2 linked regions of the Prochlorococcus marinus str. MIT 1013 genome follow. The protein of the gene in region 2 binds, or shares a complex with, the protein of the main gene of each other region. Links are inferred from orthologs where the notes say so. Each region holds a gene or a part of one and is shown on either strand. Other genes may lie near its edges.

Region 1 (9,889 bases), 1.2 Mb from region 2 along the record:
ATCAAGGAATAACAATTGTATTAGTTACTCATGAAGACAATGTTGCTCAAAGAGCAAAGAAAATCGCAAGATTTAGAGATGGGAAGGTAACCGAGATTACTCATAATCAACTCAAGCAGTAGGGTTTAAGTTGATAAGACTCTCACATTATCTTCTTTAAAAAGAATCAATCTACCGATTGAGTCAATACCTTTAATATCCCACTTATAACCAGTTTCTTTATCAATATATTTTTTTGACCACAATCTTTCTTCTACTTGACTGCACAAAAAATTTTTATTATCTAATAAATCTAAAGACCTCTCAATTGCAAGCAAAACTTCTGACGACCAAAAATTTATATTCATCTTTTTATTTCCAATGATTTGTTTTAGTGAAATTCCATCTTTTGGAACATTATTAAAAACATTTAAACCTACTCCAACTCTTAATAATCTTAGTTTTCTCCCTCTAAAAAATAATTTAGGTAAAATTCCAGCTAATTTTTGACCATCAACCAATAGATCATTTGGCCATTTTATTTTGACTTTAACTCCCATCCTTTCAATTCTCTCAACCAAAGCTAATGCCACCGCTAACCCGTAAAGCCGAGAATTATTTTCACATGGTCCTTCTTTCTTAATGGCGGCACTAACCCAAACCCCTCCTTTGGGTGCATGCCAAATTCGACCAGCTTGACCTTGACCAAATCTTTGACAAGAAGAAAATACAGCTATTAACTGATTTTGTTTTACTGGTTTCTCTGCAATCCAATTTGATAGCTCTATTTCTGTACTAGCACAAATAGGTTTAAGAATTAATCTCCAAGATCTTGGAGAGGGATGATTTGATTTGTGATATCTATGAATCAACCCAACCCCTCTTTCAGGTTTTTGATTATTCATATTTCAAAAGTAATGTGTTCTTTAAAAATCAAGAATTATCCATTGACTTTTTCAACTCCTCTAATTCAACTTCAACTTCTTGGATTTCTACTGTCCTTACTTCATTTACATCTAAATCAGACGGAGGCAAAGACAGTGCATCAACCCCTGCTTTCAATTGAGTCCTTAATATCTCTAATTCTTTCTCTACATCATCGGCTCCTTCTAATGCTGCAAACTTACTTTCTAGATCTTCTCCAGCCAACTCTAATGCTGCTTGCCCAGAAGCTTCCAATGCCTCAACTTTATCTTCCATTCGTTCAAAAGCAGCCATAGCAGACTTACTACCTAAATCACCAACTGTACTTTGAATTTGTTGCTGAGCTTTAGCTGCCTGAGCTCTTGCTTTAAGCATATCTTTTTTAGTTCGAGCCTCAGCAATCTTTCTCTCTAATAACAAAAGGCTTTTCTTTAATTTTTCAACTTGACCATTTTGTGTTTGAAATTGAGTCGATAAAGATTGAAAAGTTTCTTGAAAAGCTTTTTTTCTACTCAATGCTTCTCTAGCCAGATCATCCTCTCCTTTTTTTAAGGCCAATTCAGCTCTAGAAAGCCAATTTTTAATTTGCTCTTTTGCTTGATTTCCCTGATTCTCTAGTCTTTTTTGACTTGCAATAGCCATAGCAACCGCTTGACGAAGCTTTACCAAGTCTTCTTGCATATCAGCAACAGACTGATCAAGTATTTTTATTGGATCTTCTGCATCACTGACAAAAGCATTTAGATTTGCCCTTAGCAAGCGACTTAACCTATCTAATAATCCCATTATGATCTTTGAAGCAATCTAAAAAAATATTAGCTAGATTTAAGCACCAACTCATCAATAGTGTCTAATTAAAATTGAATTTAGAAAACTTAACGCATAAAACAAAAGCAAAAAGAGAACAGTCAATATATACATGCTTAGAGGAAATAAAGTCTTCATGGAAAGGGAGTGTCGGAGGCCTTATTCAGGATTGGGTAGAAATAGCTGGGGAACAACTCGCATTGAATTGCACACCACTTAACATTCAAAATAAAGTTTTAACGATTGGATCAAGTCACCCGCAGTGGAGACAAGCGCTCCAATACAATCGTATGGAGTTAATTGAATCTTTAAATTCCTATGGATATCAAATAAAAGAAATTCGGATTAGACAACATTATCCTATTGATTTGGTCACTAAAGAAAGTGAAAAAGACATATGGGAAAAACATCCAAGTAGAACTGATAAGAATGGAATTGCAAATTGCCCTTATTGTAAAGTTCCTTCTCCCAAGGGAGAAGTTAAATTATGGGGTAAATGTAGTTTTTGTAGAAGAAAAGAATTGAGAATAGATTGAAAAACTTGGTTTTAAGCTTCAAGTAATAAAATCCCCATCTGCCCCTTGGCTAATGTTTGGTATTTTGCTTTTTTAAAGCCAACAGAAAGTGCCATATGAATTTGTTTTTCGCCTGAAGGGAAGTTAACTAAGCTTTTTTTTATATATGAATATTCTTTCCCCAAGCCGAAAAGAGATGAAATTGGAACAACATAAAAACTTAAGTAAATTTTTTGGAATAGACCTTGAATGGAAGGCCCTTCAAAAGATCTAAAATCTAATATTCCAGCTTTGCCTCCTGGTTTCAAAATCCTCAAAGCCTCTTTAAGCCCCGCATAAGGACTTGAAAGATTCCTTAAGCCATAGGCCATTAAAAGGCCATCAAATTGATGTGAAGTGAGATTTGTCTCAAGAGCATCGCGATTTATCCATTCAATTGAAGAATAATTTTGCTTAGATCTTTCTCTCGCAACTAATAATGCTTGAGAGGCTGAATCTATTCCAGTAATATTTTCAGAACTCTTCATATATCTAGCCAAAAGTATTGCCATATCTCCTGTTCCACAGCAAAGATCTATCCATTTTTGTCCAAAAATTGGATTTAGAATATTCAATAGTTTTCTTTTCCATAGCCTATGTAATCCAAAGCTAAAAATATCATTTAAAAAATCATATTTTGAAGAAATTGAATTAAACATTTCCTCGATAGCTTTAGTATTACCAGGTCTCATATAAGTCTAAGGAGTTCTTTACTCGCAAATAAAACTTAATGCAAAGAAATTTATTTTATATCTTTTAGTGCAAATATTAATCATTCAACTGGTCTGATAAGTAAATTTTCCTTAATTAGATATTCTTTTATTTCGCTGATAGTTAATTGTCCATCATGCAATAGGGATGCCAAGAGAGCAGCTGAAGATTTCCCAAGAGTAAAAGCCTCTTTAATGTGTTTCAAGCAACCAGCCCCTCCTGAAGCTATTACAGGAATTGGAACCTTTTCAGCAATAGATTTTGTCAGTTCGATGTCATATCCATTTTGAGTTCCGTCACCATCCATGGAAGTTAATAGGATTTCTCCTGCTCCTAGCTCAAATACTTTTTCTGCCCATTCAATCGCATCCAAACCAGTATTATTACGTCCACCACTCACATAAACGTCCCACTTATTAGGAATATTTTTGTTCTTTTTTGCATCTATTGCAACAACAATACATTGAGATCCAAAACGATTAGCCCCTTTAGAAATCAACGAAGGGTCTTTAACAGCACTGGAATTTAAACTTACTTTGTCAGCTCCTGCTCGTAACAATTCATTTATTCCATTTATAGAACTTATCCCACCTCCAACAGTGAAAGGAATGGTTACCGCTTCTGATGTTCTTCTAACCATATCAACCAAAGTTGATCTTTTCTCGTGCGTAGCTGTTATGTCTAGGAAGACCAATTCATCGGCTCCAGCCTTGCTATATCTACATCCAAGCTCAACCGGATCACCTGCATCACGCAATCCTACAAAGTTAACCCCCTTCACTACTCTTCCATTTGAAACATCAAGACAAGGGATCAATCTTAAAGCAACCATGATTTTTAAACAGGGGAACTGTTATGGTTGCCCAAACTTAAGCATTTTGATGCCATGGCTAAGCCAACCTCCCTTTCAAGGATAGGTTCAAAAATTAAAATCAATATTGAACGTGTAAGAGATCGCATACCTTCTTATTTGATCAACCAACTATCTGAGGATCCAAGAGGTACTGTAATCGATTACAAGATGACTGATGGTAGAGGTGGCATTGGTGTGGTAATTAAAATGAATGATGGAAGCAAACATTGGTTCTTCGAAGATGAACTTTCTTAACCCTGAGATAAAAAAGTGAGCGATGCTAGGCAACTCCTTGGAATAAAAGGAGGTTCTGAAACAAAAAACATTTGGAAGCTTCGTTTGCAATTAATGAAGCCAATCACATGGATTCCTTTGTTATGGGGAGTCATTTGTGGAGCAGCTGCCAGTGGTAATTTCCACTGGGAATTAAGCAACGTTCTTGCTTCGATCAGTTGCATGTTTATGAGCGGGCCACTCTTAACTGGATACACGCAAACAATAAATGATTACTTTGATAGAGAAATCGATGCAATAAATGAACCTAATAGACCAATACCTTCAGGGGCAATTTCACTTTTTCAAGTGAAATGTCAAATTTGGGTTCTATTAATAGCTGGTCTTGGAATTGCATATTTATTGGATTTATGGGCACATCACACTATTCCTTCAGTCCTTCTTCTAGCATTGGGAGGTTCATTTGTAAGTTTTATTTACTCAGCACCACCTTTAAAACTTAAACAAAATGGTTGGCTTGGGAATTATGCACTTGGTGCAAGCTACATAGCTCTTCCTTGGTGGGCTGGACAGGCTCTATTTGGACATTTAACATGGACAACTGCTCTTCTTACTCTTGCCTATAGCTTGTCAGGCTTAGGAATTGCTGTAATTAACGATTTTAAAAGCGTGGAAGGGGATAAGAGCCTTGGGCTTGAATCACTTCCTGTTGTTTTTGGTATTAAAAATGCAAGTCGTATTAGCGCAGGAATGATAGATATCTTTCAACTGGCAATGGTAGTAGTTTTAATAGCGATAGGACAACATTTTGCATCTGTCATTCTGGTTTTACTTATAATTCCTCAAATAACATTTCAAGACATCTGGCTATTGCGTGATCCATTAAGTTTTGATGTTAAGTATCAAGCAAGCGCACAACCATTTCTGATTTTAGGAATGCTTGTAACTGCAATTGCCATAGGACATAGTTCCTTAATCAGTTTATAAAATTAATTATTAAATCTTAAAACAAGATAAAAACTATTAAAAAAAAATACATTTATAGTCCATATACTTACATTAATTTTTTAATTTATTTAAAACAGCAATATAAAAACCATCTCCATTATCTTCCTCTCCAGGCCAAATCTGTTTTTCATATTCCAATAAAAACTCAGGTTTTAATTGAAGAAAGTTTTTTATCTGATTAAAATTTTCTTCAGGATGAATAGTACAGGTGGAATAGATCAGTGTGCCTCCACTTTTTAATAAAGGAGCTAACGATTTAAGTAAATGACTTTGAACAGCGACAAGCTCCTGAATATTATCTTGATTCATTCTCCATCTTGCATCAGGGTGGCGAGCAAGAGTACCCAATCCTGAGCATGGCGCATCAATAAGTATACGATCAAAAAAACTTTTCCAATCAGGATTTTTGAGTAATAGCTCATTAGAATCAGCAACCAATATTTGCAAGCATTTAGTCCCAAGTCTCTCTGAGTTAGCTAATATTTTTTTTGATCTTCTGGATGATCGATCAACAGACCAGACCTTGCCCTCATTGTTAATTAATTCAGCAATATGTGTTGATTTTCCGCCTGGTGCAGCACAAGCATCAAGAATCTTTTCTCCAGGCAAAGGTCCTAATGATGGGGCAATTAGCTGTGAAGATCTATCTTGTACACTCCATTTCCCTTCTTCATAACCGGGCCATTTCCTAGGTTCACCGACACCAGCTCGAACTTCTAATCCGTAAGGACAGTTTGATATCACTTGGGTATGAATACCACAGGAATCAAAAATTGCTTTTACTTCTTTTAAATCTGCACGCAATTTATTCACTCTTATATCAATAGGACTAATGCAATTAAATGCTTTAGCAATCTTCTTAGCATCTTCAATTCCCTTCCAATTAATCAATTCACTTGCCAACCAAAGAGGAAGAGATTCGTTTTTTGCTAATTCTAAACTCGGATTCTTCAATTCAGGTAACAGGAGACCTCTCTTTTGGCTTCTAAGAGCAGATCGCAAGATTCCATTAACAACAGGTGCCAGTTTTTTTAAATGATGCTTTTTCGCAAGTTCTACAGTTGTGTTAATTGCAGCAGATGGAGGTATTCGCTCCATTTTTAAAACCTGATAAAGCCCAAGATGCAATAGCCATCTTAATAAAGGAGGTTGTTTTTTAGCGGGTACTTTTCCTAAATAATCAATCCAACAATCTAAAAAATATCTTTGGCGAATTGCACCATAAGAAAGTTCAGTTATCAAGGCTTTATCTATCGACTTAAAAGAATAAAGATTAAAAACCCTTTCCAAAGCAACATCTGCGAATGCACCTCCACCTACTGCTTGGATAACCTCCCAAGCAGCTTTTCTGGCATCTAAGCCTTTCATGGATGACAGGTTTTTACTCAAAAGAGATCAATTGAAAAACAGTTGACAGTAAAGTGTTTACCGAGACAATCATAATTCAAGGGATCCAAAAGTCTTTTACTGCAATGACTTTCAAAGGAATAGCTCGTACTAGGCCAACTCAAAAGGTGTAACATAAGATACTTTTAACCTCATACTGCAAACGTTAAATTTGATACAACTTCTTTAATGTGTGAGGACACTATGAAGCTTTTTTCACGATTATTAGTAGCTCCAGCAGCTTTGGGTCTTATGGCTCCTGTTGCAGCTAATGCAGATACTGCCTTTTCATCAACCACAACTCTTGGTGGTTCAGCTGTTTTCACAACTGGTTCAGTTGCTGATGGCGGAACATCTGATACAGAAGAAGAGCTTTATATGCAGTATGCATATACTCTAGATGTAAATTCTAGCTTCACTGGCGAAGACCTTTTCTCTGCAGGCATCGTAGCTGGTAATGCTAGTGGCCCACTTGCAAGCATGGATAGTGCTGAAACAGGTGGCCTAGATGTTCAGTCTTTATTTTACAACTTCCCTGTTGGCGATCTTTCAGTAACTGTTGGACCTTTGGTTGATCAGGATGATGTTGTTGCTGCAACAACTTCTGCTTATTCAGACGCTTTCAGACTAGGCAGCATGCCTTATTCTTTGGCTGGTAACGAAACTGGTCCTGGAGTTGGTGTTGCTTACTCTAACGATAACGGCGTAGTTGCTTCTGTAAGTTTCGTTTCTGTTGGTGGTGCTGATTCAACAGTAGGAATCGGCGCTGATGATGGTGATGATGTTTCAACTTTCACTCTTGGCTATAACGGCGACGGCTTTGGTGGCGGTCTGGTAATCGCTTCTAACGACGGTGAAGGCGGAACAGCTGGATACGACACATTTGGTGGTGGTATCTACTACAGCCCAGAGTCAATTGATGCAACATTCAGCGTTGCTTATGACACAACAGATCCAGAAACAGGTGCTGATGCAACCGACTTGTTCGTTGGTGTTGACTACGAAGTTGGTCCAGGAACATTAAGTGCTGCTTACAACTCAACTGATGTTGATGGTAGTGATTCTTTAGATTCAACAGGATTTGAAGTTTCTTACACTTATTCATTGAACGACAACGTTACACTTACTCCTGGTTTCTTCACTGTTGAAGATACAAGTACTGGTGATGACGACACTGGTGTTGTTGTTGAAACTGCATTTAGCTTCTAAATTTATTAGAACCTAAATTCTTTTACTTAAATAAAAAGCTCCTGTCCATTGGCAGGAGCTTTTTATTTGGAGATTTATCAAATATTTTTTAAAATCACTAATATATATTTTTTATATATGAAATAAATACCACTATCATCATAAAAAAGCTCCTACTGTTCCAAAAGTTATAAGAAATGCCTCTACTACCTAGACGTTTTGAACGTATAAAATCAGTACTAAACAAGAGGATTTCGGATCTCACAGTCTTAATTGAGAATGTTGAAAAGCCTCATAATCTCTCAGCGATAATACGAAGTTGTGATGCAGTTGGTGTTCTTGAGGCATATGCTGTTTTCAACAAAGAAAAGTTTTTAACATTTAATAGCACGGCGCAAGGAAGTCAAAAATGGGTCCAAATAAACCAATATAAAGAGACCACTGAGGCAATAAAAGTTCTTAAGAAAAGAGGGTTTAAATTATATGGCACGAACTTGAATCCAAAATCAATTGACTATAGAAAATGTAATTTCAAAGGGTCAACAGCATTTGTACTAGGTGCCGAGAAATGGGGTATCAGTGAAGAAGCCGCGAGTCTAATGGATGAGCATATTCATATTCCAATGAGAGGTATGGTTGAATCTTTGAATGTATCAGTTGCAGCATCGGCATTATTATTCGAAGCGCTAAGGCAACGTCAAGTAGCCAATATAATTCCTGAGTCTGGAGAGGGTATGAGCCAAGAAACATACAAAGAAAAGATCTTCGAGTGGGCTTACCCCGAGGTTGCTCAATGGTGCAAAAGTGAGGGCAGAAAATATCCAGAACTTAATGAAAAAGGTGAAATCATGGATGATCTCCCAAGAACAGAAAAAATGAGATACTAAATTCCAAACCTCAAGTATGATTTAATCCTGCAAACTAGTTTCACTGAAAAATTTCTCTAAACCTTCTCCAATAAAAGATAATCCCAACACTAAAACGAACATAGCCATACCAGGATAAATCGCTGTCCACCAAATGCCAGTAGGCAATGCAACTAATGCCATATTTAAATCACTTCCCCATTCTGGAATATTTTCAGGAAGACCTAATCCAAGAAATCCTAATCCTCCAAGCACCAATACAGCATCTGCAGCATTAAGTGTTAAGACCACAGGTACAGAAGTAAGAACGTTTTTAAGAAGATACTTTCTTATTACCCACAAAGGGGAAGCTCCCATTGATATTGCCGCCTCAATATAAAGTTCTGATTTAACCTGTGAAGTCTGGTTTCTTATAAGTCGAAAATATTGGGGAATATAGACGACGCACAATGCTATTGATGCATTCAATATGCCTCTACCCAATAAAAATGCCATCACCACTGAAAGAAGAAGGACAGGGATTGTATAAAGAGTATCCATGAAAAGCACCAGAATCCTATCCAAAAGCCCACCAATATAGCCACTCAAAAGTCCCAAAGGTATGCCTACCAGAACAGCAAGAGATACGGCAACAAAAACAACCTGCAAAGCAACTCCACTCGCAGCTAAAGTTCTAATACAAACATCTCTTCCTAGTCGATCGGTTCCACACCAGTGATCTATGGATGGAGCCGAAAAAATCGGATTCCCTAACCCAAATTCACCATCAGGTACAAGCTTTAAAGAGATTAATAGTGGCATGAAAATAGAGATGCCTATATATACGGATAAAATTATCAGCCCAGCGAAAAATAACCGTGTGGACAAATTCTTTCGTCTTATAAAATCTCTCAGATTCAATGATCAAATAATAAAACCTAATTAAATTTAGCTGTAAAAGGTAGAAAATTAAAAAAAAATTGCTTAAATGAATGAATACATACAATTTAAAATGCATTTAAGAAATGATGGTCTCACCGTAGGGGAGCTTTCAATAACCATTGCAGCTTTAATAATTATAGGTTTTATATGGACAAATTTAACCAAAGAAAAAGGGAATCAGGAAGTATCGATGTTCATAACTAATTCAAGCGAGATAAGCTATACAAAACAAACATAGATCATAAAAACAACTATTAATCATTATTTAATTTCAATACAGCCATAAAAGCCTCTTGAGGAACATCTACTTTCCCCATTGACTTCATTCGTTTTTTACCTTTTGCCTGTTTCTTCAACAATTTCTTTTTTCTAGAAATATCACCCCCGTAGCACTTTGACAAAACATCTTTTCGTAATGCACTAATACCTTCACTTGCAATAATTCGACTCCCAATAGA
Region 2 (9,741 bases):
AGGTTTTTCTCCCCAATAGTTTTTGTATGGCCTGATTGTTTGTTGACTTGAGTTGAAGCTTTCTAAGAAGTAAGGTCCAGTTCCTATAAAGTTTTTATTATTGAAACTATTTTTATAATTTGAATATGAATTAGGAGATATAGGTGTTAAATTTACTGATGTTAAAAGACTCTTTAAAGAACTCGATGGCTTTTTTAATTTTATTCTTATAAGAAATTCATCTTTGACATCAATAGTATCTATTTTTTCGTTTAACAGGTAATTTAAAGTTCCTATTTCCATAAAGCGATTAAGACTAAATGCCATCGCTTCTGCATTAAAAACACTTCCATCGTGAAAAGAAATATTTTCTTTAAGTGGAATATCAATTAGCAAACCATTCTTGCTTACTTTTGGGAAATCTTTTGCTAAACTTGGGGTAAGATTTCCTTCCTTATTTATTTTGTATAAAGTATCTCCAAGGGCGCTTAGTATTTGTAGTGTCCTAAGAGTATTTGCTTGAGCAGGATCAAGGGATTCAATTTTACCTGCACTTGCAACAATAATATTTTCTCTCTTCTTATATTGTACGCAAGATAACTGGAAGAGTATTAAGAAAATACCTGAGACTTTAAAAATATTTTTTATATGATTTAATTTTAACATTTAGTATACGATTCTATAATTATTTCTACCAGCACAAAATATTTATTGATTAGGAGATACTTGTTTTATTGATATCTCGAAGACAGGGGATCCCTTAGGATTAAGTGGCCATTCTCTAACCCAACATTTTTCATAAGCATTATCTATGCCCAATACTTGAAAAAGTTCTTTTTTATTCTTTAGATAAACACAATCTCCTTGATTAATATTTTTTTCTGTTTCTTTTCTAGCTTTCTCAATTACGTTTTTGGATGTTTTCATAGTTTGGTTCCGAAAAGAAATTTAAAATAAAATTTCCTTTGTTCTTGTTATATAAATAGCAACTTAATTTCGTTTTGACTAGTTTTCGTTAGCTAAAGGCAACCCATCGTTGCTGCAATTCTCTTTACTTGTGACAAGTTTTCTATATCTAAAAGAGCCTCTTCAAGTTGACCTTGATTAATCTTGTGAGTAATAACTACTATCTCTGCTTCTTTATTTGTTGCATCAAATTGCACAATTGATTCAATAGATATTTGTTTCTTTCCAAAAATAGTTCCGATCTCTCCAATCACTCCGGGACTATCTTCGGCAATAAGCCGTATGTAATTCTTTTTAGTTATTTGTTTCTTTTCTGCTACGTGACAACTTCTCCAGCCTTTTGCTGATAAGAGTGGATCTAAGTTAAGGCCTTTGTCACCACTCATAGACTGAATACCCGCAATGTTAAGTATGTCTGCAACAACAGCTGATGCAGTTGGACCAGACCCTGCACCTGGTCCGAAAAACATTACTTGGCCAATGGGATTTCCTTCCACAAGAATTGCATTGTTCACTCCATTTACCCCTGCCAATGGATTATCTTCAGGGACCAATGTTGGCTCAACCCAAACAGAAAGCGGCTGACTGTTTTCACTTTTTGATTGATTTTCTCCTTTTTCAGATATTGCTAAAAGCTTGATTCCGTATCCCAACTTTCTTGCATAATTAACATCTATGCCTTCTAGTAGATTTATTCCCGTTGTTGGGATGTCAGCTCGATTGATTGCTCCACCAAAGGCAAGTCCACTTAGAATGGCAATTTTATCAGCTGCGTCGGATCCTTCGACATCTGCTGCTGGATCACTTTCTGCATATCCAAGCGCTTGGGCATCTTTTAAAACTTCAGCATAATTAACTCCTTCTTTATCCATTCTGGAAAGTATGTAATTAGTTGTTCCATTTATTATTCCACTTACTTTGTTTATCTGATTTCCCCCTAAAGATTGCTTTAGAGGCTCAATTATTGGGATCCCTCCTCCTACTGCCGCTTCGATGAGGACATAAACCCCGGCGTCTTTTGCTTCATTTGAAATCTCTTCACCATATCTTGCAATTACTGCTTTGTTGGCAGTTACTACAGATTTACCTGCTCTTATGGCTTGGATAATTAATGATTTTGCTGGTTCTATACCTCCCATTACTTCAACAACTATTTGAATATTGGGATTGTTTACTATTTCAATAGGGTTTGTTGTCAGTATTGAATCTGGTATGTATACACCTCTTTTCTTTTGTAGATTCCTTACTGCAACACTAACAAGTTCAAGTTCTCCAACTAATGGATGTCTGTTATTTGGGCTGTTAATGATATTTGCAACACCCTGACCAACAGTTCCTAGGCCAAGTAAACCGATACCAACTTTTTTCATGTTTTTATTAAGGCGATAATTTTGTTTAAATCCTGTTTATTCATTCTCAGAGCTAGGTAGTGATAGGTTTTTTGCTTGAGCTTTCATTTTTAGGAATATATTGAGAAAACCATTTGCTCTTGATGGCGTCAAGCTTTTGCTTAATCCAGTCATCTCAATAAATTTTTCATTTATAGAGAGTACTTCAAAAGGTGTTAGATCATTCAAACCTTTTATTAGAAAAGCTAGCAATCCTTTTGTTATGAGTGCGTCTGAATATCCTTTCCATTGAATTTTTCCTTTCAAAAGAATTCCAAGAACATATACTTCTGAAATGCATCCTTTTACTTTAGTGGTTTCCAGGTGAAGATCTTCAGGTAGCAACGGTAAACTTTTAGCTAGCCATAAAATATATTCATAGCGCCTTTTGGGATCTGAAGTTGATTGTAGACGTTCTATAAGATTATCTAATGAATCACTCCCATAAGTATTAATGAATGATTTTTCTTTGATTTCAGTCACCTCATTAGTTTAATCAATTTATACATCCTAAAGCCTAACTAATTATTTAGTTGCTTCAATTTGATGTAGACCTTTTTCGCTAATCCAACCATTAAATGGAACATCCCATCTGTCTCTAGGCAAAAGTTTTTTAGATATGCAATTATTACTGATGACTACAAATGATGGTATTGAAAACCACAAATCTCTTTGCCGAAGACGATCAAAGTATCCTCCCCCGTAACCTAATCTATATCCTTCTTGATCTATAGCTATTGCAGGTACAAATAGGATAGAAATATCATTAGGTTGAATAGTATTTTCTCCTATTGGTGCAGGAATATTGTTTGAATCTCTCTCGAGTGGATTATTTGACCAATGATGATAGCTTATACCTTTGGTTTTAGAACTCAAAGGTAAAGCAACTTTTAGATTATTAATGTCTTTAATAAATCTTATATCCACTTCATATTTTAATGGCCAATAAATACCTATATATTTTCCTTCAACATGATATTTATTTAAAAGTACATTTAATGTTGATTTGACACTCAGCTTTATTTTCTCATGTATTAAAGATGAATTAGAATTACGGATTAAATTATATTCTTTTCTTTTAATTTTCTTTCTTGATTTAATATCATCATATATACTTTTCATAAATAATATATTTTAACTATAGATTTAATTATTTAAGATAGATTCCAGTAAGTGCAATAGCTAGTGCATCGGCTGCATCATCTGGCTTTGGCGGTGAACTTAAACTTAGTTCATGCATGACAGAATTTAACACCTCATCTTTATCTGAATGACCATAACCAGTGATAGCAAGTTTGATTTGCATTGGTGGAAATTCTTGAATCGGAAGATTGTGCTTTCCTAAAGTCATCATTATCACTCCGCGAGCCTGTACAACACTAATTGTTGTGCTAGAGCGGTAGAAAAAAAACTTTTCAACTGCTGCAGAATTTGGATTCCATTTGTTTATTATTGAACTTAAATCATTTGAAATTTCTACAAGTCTTTTTTCTTCTTTTTGCGTTGACTTTGTTTCTATAATTCCGCAATCAAGCATTATTTTCTTTCCTTCTATTTGATCAATGATTCCATAACCTACTCTTGCTAGACCTGGATCTATTCCTATTATTCTCACTTAGTTTGTTGTAGCTAGTTCAAATTCAGATACATCATTAGGTTCATTTTTTTCAAATACTTTGCAAAAAGCTTTTATTACTCTGTCTCCAGAATCAACTTGTTCAAGAGGATCTTTTCGAAGTCTATGTCTTAAAGATGTCGACACGACACGAGCAATATCTTCTTCAGTTACTTCTTTTCTTCCTTCAAAGGCAGCAAGGGCTCTAGAAGCTCTATTTGTCACAATATCTCCTCTAAGTCCATCGACATCAAGTTCACCACAAACTGCTGAAATCCTTAGTCTGAGATCTTCATCGATAGAAACCTCATTAAGTAAATTTTGAGCATCAACAACTTTTTGTTGAAGAGAGTCTTGATTAGCTTGAACCGAATCGCTAAAAGATTCAGGATCATTATCAAAGGCTGTGCGTTGATCAACAACTTGAACGCGAAGTTTTGCTTCCCTTACGGTTCTCACTTCTACACTCATCCCAAAACGATCAAGTAACTGAGGCCTTAATTCTCCTTCCTCAGGGTTTCCTGAACCAATAAGTACAAACCTTGCAGGATGTCGGACCGAAATCCCTTCACGTTCCACTGTATTCCAGCCTGATGCAGCAGAGTCTAAAAGCACATCAACAAGGTGATCATCTAGCAAATTAACTTCATCAACGTAAAGTAACCCTCTGTTCGCTTTGGCTAGCAATCCTGGCTCAAAAGCTCTAACACCCTCACTAAGAGCCTTTTCAATATCAATAGTTCCACAAAGTCTATCCTCAGTGGCACCTAAGGGTAGATCAATCATTGGGACCTGTTTCTCACCTTTTTGTATGTCACTACCACTGTCTATTTTCTCCCGGACATCATTGCTTTGAAGGTCTGGATCATCAAGAGAGCTGTTATAGGGATCTCCTTCAACGACTTCTATTGCAGGTAATAGATCTGCAAGTGCTCTTATTGTTGTGGATTTCCCAGTACCTCTATCACCCATTATCATTACTCCACCAATTCTTGGGTCAATAACATTTAAAAGAAGCGCTAGCTTCATTTCCTCTTGTCCAATCACTGAAGTGAATGGAAAAACTCTGCGTTTTCTAGTTGAACTCACTTTCTTAGTACTGGTAACAAGATTGTTTCATAAGCAGGCCACTTTAGATTGATAAAGTCCAAAAAAAAAATGATAATGAAAAGCAAAATGTTTTTTTAAGTTAGTAAAAAATCTAATTTTAATTACTTGATTTTTCATCTTGATTAAGAAAAGGGACTAATTCGGCCGATAAATTTCTTATCAACTCAGTTGATCGGGGATCGTTAAATGGACCTTTTACTATAAAACTTGCGAATGCCCTTGAGTTATGAGGAGTTTGAATTAAAGCAGTATCTGAATATGAGATTCCTATATCACCAGTTTTATTGTGAACTAAATAACCTTTTAATGAAAGATGATAGTCAGTGTCTTTAGATTGTTTACCAAGACCTCTTAAAATTCCTGAAGGTATTAATGTATTAGTTTTTGATTTGCTCATTATTTTTCTAAAAATATCTCTGGAACTAACATTAAGTAGATAACCATTATCAACAAGAGCCATTGCTAAAGATAGATCTTTAGTTGATGTAAGATTTGTTCCATCTAGATCAGGAAGATAATTATTTATTTGTGTATTTTTTAGGCCAATTTCTTTGAATCTTTGATTAACTACTTTGATCCCTCCCAATCGTTTTATTAGTAAATTAGTTGCTGTATTATCACTAACTCTGATCATTTCTGTGGCTACTTCATAAACAGGGAAACCTTCACCTATATTTTGGTATGCCATCCAGCCTGAACCACTACCGATTACATCTTCTGTAAGTATCAAATTTTCATTCCAGACTATTTCTTCTCTATCTAGCATTGTAAGTAAAATAATCAGAATTGGTACCTTAATACTGCTTGCTGCAGATAGCATTACATCAGGTTTTATTTCTGCATAGAATTTATTATCTAATGATATGAAAAAAGCACTAACATCTAAATCTGGATTTTTTATTATAAGGTTTTCCCATTTATTAATTAATATTTCTAGTTTTTCAAAATCTTCTAAATTATCATTGTAAAATGATGATAATTTGGATTTTTTAATTCGTAATTCATTTTTTAATGACCTACTAGATTTACCTGTTATATTAATTTTCTTATTTATTTTATAGCTTTGATTAATGGGACCAACAATTCTTAGAAAACTTCCAAGTAAAACTGATAAGGCTATGCTTGTTAGAAATATATTCGTTATTACCTTGAGGTGATTTTTCACTTTGAAATGAAAGAATATAAACCTTTGCAATTATTGTAGCTTGTTACTTTGATGAATCATTTTTATTTTTAATTTTCCATCTTGCTTGGCTGATTATTCCTCTAATCAGTGCAACTTCATCATCTTTTATCTCACCTCGTAAGAGCAATTGTTTGATTTTCGTCATTTTAGCTTTATAGGTATGTTTCATCAAGAAACCAATATCAAGTAAAAGACTACCTGCATCATTAATACAATCTTCTAATTTAATTAAATTTGCAGGATAGCTCATTTTTGTATGGTGTTTTAATAAATTAAGCTCATTCAATTGATTGAATTGATGAAGAACAATTGCTACTGCATGTGAAAGATTTAATGATGGATAATTTTCACTTGTATTAAGACTAATCACTTTATTTGCTTTTAGAAGTTCTTCGTTAGACAAACCTCTGTCTTCTCTTCCGAAAACCAAAGCTATTTTCTCATCTCTTTCTGATTTAAGAGCCCAGCTCAAAGCCTCTTTATTTGAGTAAAGCGGAATCTCGCCATGTTCTTTTCTCCCACAAGTAGCAATAATTCTTGAGCAGTCCGAAAGTGCTGAATTTAGATCCTTATAAACTTTTGCTTTTTCTAATATCTTCAGTCCTCTTACAGACATCTTTTTCGCTTCTTGATCTAAATAATTGCATTTAGGAGAAACTAGTCTTAATTCGTGAACACTAAAGTTTTCACAGAGCCTTGCAACGCTCCCAACATTAATTGGCCCTGATGGTTCTACAAGTACTACTTTTAGAGTTTTTTTAATTGCCACTATTAATTGAGTGAATGCATATATGCCAATAGATCAGCCATTGATTGAGGTTCAATTTCAAAACTTGGCATTGGAGGAGTCAATCCTCGAATAACTTGATTAATAATCTTTTTATCACTCATCTCTTGAGTCGCTTCGTGGAGGTCGGGTCCTACAAAACCTTGAGCTGAAATCCCATGGCAACCGACACAATTTATTTTGAATAATTTGCTTCCTGATAAAGCTTCACCTTGAATAGACAAAGTTTGAGTTATGAAAGGATCTTGCTTAAAATCTCCAATTCTCCAAAAAAGGATAAGTAAGGCAAGAGTGGCAGCAGATAATAAGAATATTCGCCAAGAGCTAATCTTTTGGTCCTTGTTAATTAATGCTTTTGATGACGGAGTATTCACTAAAACCTCTCTGACATGAAAGAATTGTTACTAGTAATCATGAAAAAAGCGAGCAAATGATTGAGCCTCTGCTATGTGGGATTGTTCTTGGATTGGTTCCAATAACATTATTAGGACTTTTTGTTAGTGCGTGGAATCAGTATCGTCGAAGCAGTTCAATGCCTGATTGGGAATAAGAAAAATAAGAGAGGTGTTTCCATAAAATTTCTTTTTTTTTAATTGCCAACCATTATGTATTCTTGGCATTGATTTTGACGAGCATTCGCATATCAAAGTAGATGATTTTTTAATCCATTGTTTAGACAATAAAAGTTCTTGAGAAAGTTCATATAATCCTGATTCGTATGGAGGGTCAAGAAAAACAAAATCAAATTTTTGATCAGGTCTTTCGTAATCTTTAATTAATTCAATTGTTTTGTTTTTTGGACCCTTTTTGAGAGATGAGATCAATTCACTACATATGACTTCAATATGTATTGAATGACTCATGGTTTTTGAGACATCTATAAGGTTTTTTTTGCATATTTTTACTGCTTCCCTTTGCTTTTCAATTGCAAGAACCCTTTTCACTCCTCTTTGAAGAGCCTCACATGCCATTGATCCACTTCCACTACAAAGATCTAGCCAACTTGCTCCTTTGAGCTCGTTCCCAAGAATATTGATTAGTGCCTCTCTTACCTTTGAGGAGGTTGGTCTTGTCTTTTGGTTTAAAGGACTTTCTATCCTTTTCCCAGAAATAAGTTTCAGTTTCCCTTTCAAACTAAAATTTAGTTTTTTTTAACCAATTAATCCAATTTAAAATAAGTTTTTGTCCTGCAACTCCTGATTTCTCAGGATGAAACTGGCAGGCTCCAGTGTTTTTGTGCCAAACAATAGATGTAACATCCTTTTTACCAAATTTTGTTGTAGCTACGATGTTTTCTTGTTCTAATGGACATGCTGAGTATGAATGGACGAAATACATCCAATTAGAATCAGGATAATTTTTTAGAATAGGACATTCGTTTGTTTTATAGATTGGAGACCAACCTATATGAGGGATTCTTTCATTTTTTTCTTGAGGTAATCTGTGAATATGACCTTTGATAACTCCTAAACCTTCTGAAGTCCCCTCATCACTAGTCTCGAATAAAAGCTGCAATCCTAAACAAATCCCAAGAAGTGGTTTGCCGTTATTTATCCATTCAATTATTGAAGGTATTAATTCGGTTTTTCTTAAATTCATCATTGCGGGATCAAAAGCACCAACACCGGGAAGAATTAAAGCATCGCAAGTCCGTAGTGTTTTGATATCACAAATTATATCTAAAGGTTGATTAAGCCTTTTAAAGGCTTGTTGAACGGAAAAAAGATTACCCATTCCATAATCTATTAATCCAATTTTTGCCAAAATATTTACCTTTGAATCATTTGCATAGGGCTTTGAAAAATCTAAATTCTATAATTAGACTTTAAAGATGTTTGGAGATTGTTCCAGAGAGTGTTGCTTTAGGAACTGCTCCAACAACAGTATCTACTTTCTGACCTCCTTTGAAAATCATTAAAGTCGGAATACTTCTGATCCCATATTGACTAGCAACATTGGGATTCTCATCAGTGTTTAATTTAAAAACTTTTATTTTGCCTTCGAAATCTTTAGAGATTTCTTCAACAATTGGTGCAACCATTCTGCAAGGTCCGCACCAAGGGGCCCAAAAATCAACCAAAACAGGCACGTCGCTCTGGAGGACTTCTTGTTCGAAAGAGGAATCAGTTACTGCAGAAGCTGTGGACATACCTTTGGAGTCTTAAGAACTAAATCATAACAATTGTATTTTGCCTATAAAAAGTTTTGCTGCCATTTTTAAACGAAGTTTGAATATTGATGTGTGTTTTTTGAATAAGAAAAACCCGAACTAATCGGGCATTTTGGTGTGTGAGGAGTGTGAGAGCAAAGGCTCTCACTACTTAACTCTAGCCGTTGTATTTAATTATGAAATCTTTCGGTAGCTTTATTTCCCCATTCCAAGTTGTTGAGCTTTTTGGTAAACCTTTCCTTCTGTTAACAAAGAAGGTGCAATAACAACTTCAACTTTCTGCATTTCTTTAATATTCGTTGCTCCTAAAGTTCCCATGGAGGTTTTGATTGCTCCTAATAAATTGTGGGTTCCATCATCAAGAATTGCAGGACCAGAAAGAATGCTTTTTAAACTTCCTGTCGTTCCAACTTTAATCCTTGTACCTCTTGGTAGAACTGGACTTGGAGTTGCCATTCCCCAATGAAAACCTTTCCCAGGCGCTTCCTTGGATCTTGCAATTGGGGATCCAATCATGACTGAGTCGGCACCACAAGCTAT

Evidence for each region.
Region 1: the proteins of hisH (region 2) and hisF are in contact, whole or in part, in a crystal structure (PDB 6RU0), measured with the Thermotoga maritima proteins. The link is inferred for Prochlorococcus marinus str. MIT 1013 from one-to-one orthologs. Residues at the interface, in WP_004080484.1 of Thermotoga maritima: Asn15, Arg18, Arg22, Arg117, Leu118, Pro119, His120, Met121, Gly122, Trp123, Asn124, Asn134, Gly135, Tyr136, Tyr138, Val140, Tyr158, Glu180, Lys181, Ser182, Ser183, Lys184, Ile185; in WP_004080486.1 of Thermotoga maritima: Met1, Leu2, Ala3, Arg5, Ser40, Glu41, Asp45, Glu46, Ala70, Glu71, Ile73, Asp74, Ile75, Pro76, Phe77, Asp98, Lys99, Ser122, Gln123, Glu161, Thr195, Leu196, Asn247, Arg249, Glu251.

Annotation. Positions count from the first base shown.
Region 1 is NZ_CP114778.1:1,916,718-1,926,606, reverse strand. Bases 1,923-4,831 are described here. They hold hisF (imidazole glycerol phosphate synthase subunit HisF), read right to left. Parts: upstream 3,808-4,831; coding sequence 3,037-3,807; downstream 1,923-3,036. Other genes in these bases: chlG (chlorophyll synthase ChlG), read left to right, coding at 4,099-4,831; O5633_RS10960 (DUF2862 domain-containing protein), read left to right, coding at 3,862-4,083; ubiE (bifunctional demethylmenaquinone methyltransferase/2-methoxy-6-polyprenyl-1,4-benzoquinol methylase UbiE), read right to left, coding at 2,258-2,956; O5633_RS10975 (DUF721 domain-containing protein), read left to right, coding at 1,923-2,246. Outside these bases: O5633_RS10990 (ABC transporter ATP-binding protein), read left to right, coding at 1-122; O5633_RS10985 (biotin--[acetyl-CoA-carboxylase] ligase), read right to left, coding at 126-884; O5633_RS10980 (PspA/IM30 family protein), read right to left, coding at 913-1,689; more of O5633_RS10975, read left to right, coding at 1,764-1,922; more of chlG, read left to right, coding at 4,832-5,049; O5633_RS10950 (16S rRNA (cytosine(967)-C(5))-methyltransferase), read right to left, coding at 5,122-6,438; O5633_RS10945 (porin), read left to right, coding at 6,661-7,665; tRNA (guanosine(18)-2'-O)-methyltransferase TrmH, read left to right, coding at 7,842-8,531; O5633_RS10935 (ABC transporter permease), read right to left, coding at 8,553-9,311; O5633_RS10930 (hypothetical protein), read left to right, coding at 9,478-9,669; lepA (translation elongation factor 4), read right to left, coding at 9,686-9,889.
Region 2 is NZ_CP114778.1:695,649-705,389, reverse strand. What follows is about bases 6,981-9,741. They hold hisH (imidazole glycerol phosphate synthase subunit HisH), read right to left. Parts: upstream 8,796-9,741; coding sequence 8,166-8,795; downstream 6,981-8,165. Other genes in these bases: O5633_RS04490 (GuaB3 family IMP dehydrogenase-related protein), read right to left, coding at 9,397-9,741; trxA (thioredoxin), read right to left, coding at 8,857-9,180; rsmD (16S rRNA (guanine(966)-N(2))-methyltransferase RsmD), read right to left, coding at 7,529-8,164; petG (cytochrome b6-f complex subunit V), read left to right, coding at 7,462-7,581; O5633_RS04515 (c-type cytochrome), read right to left, coding at 7,016-7,405. Outside these bases: O5633_RS04560 (ABC transporter substrate-binding protein), read right to left, coding at 1-645; O5633_RS04555 (hypothetical protein), read right to left, coding at 688-906; O5633_RS04550 (homoserine dehydrogenase), read right to left, coding at 999-2,315; O5633_RS04545 (SufE family protein), read right to left, coding at 2,352-2,816; O5633_RS04540 (5-formyltetrahydrofolate cyclo-ligase), read right to left, coding at 2,859-3,455; crossover junction endodeoxyribonuclease RuvC, read right to left, coding at 3,484-3,948; bchI (magnesium chelatase ATPase subunit I), read right to left, coding at 3,949-5,037; O5633_RS04525 (serine hydrolase), read right to left, coding at 5,156-6,223; more of O5633_RS04520, read right to left, coding at 6,267-6,980. UniProt on the Escherichia coli protein: IGPS catalyzes the conversion of PRFAR and glutamine to IGP, AICAR and glutamate. The HisH subunit catalyzes the hydrolysis of glutamine to glutamate and ammonia as part of the synthesis of IGP and AICAR.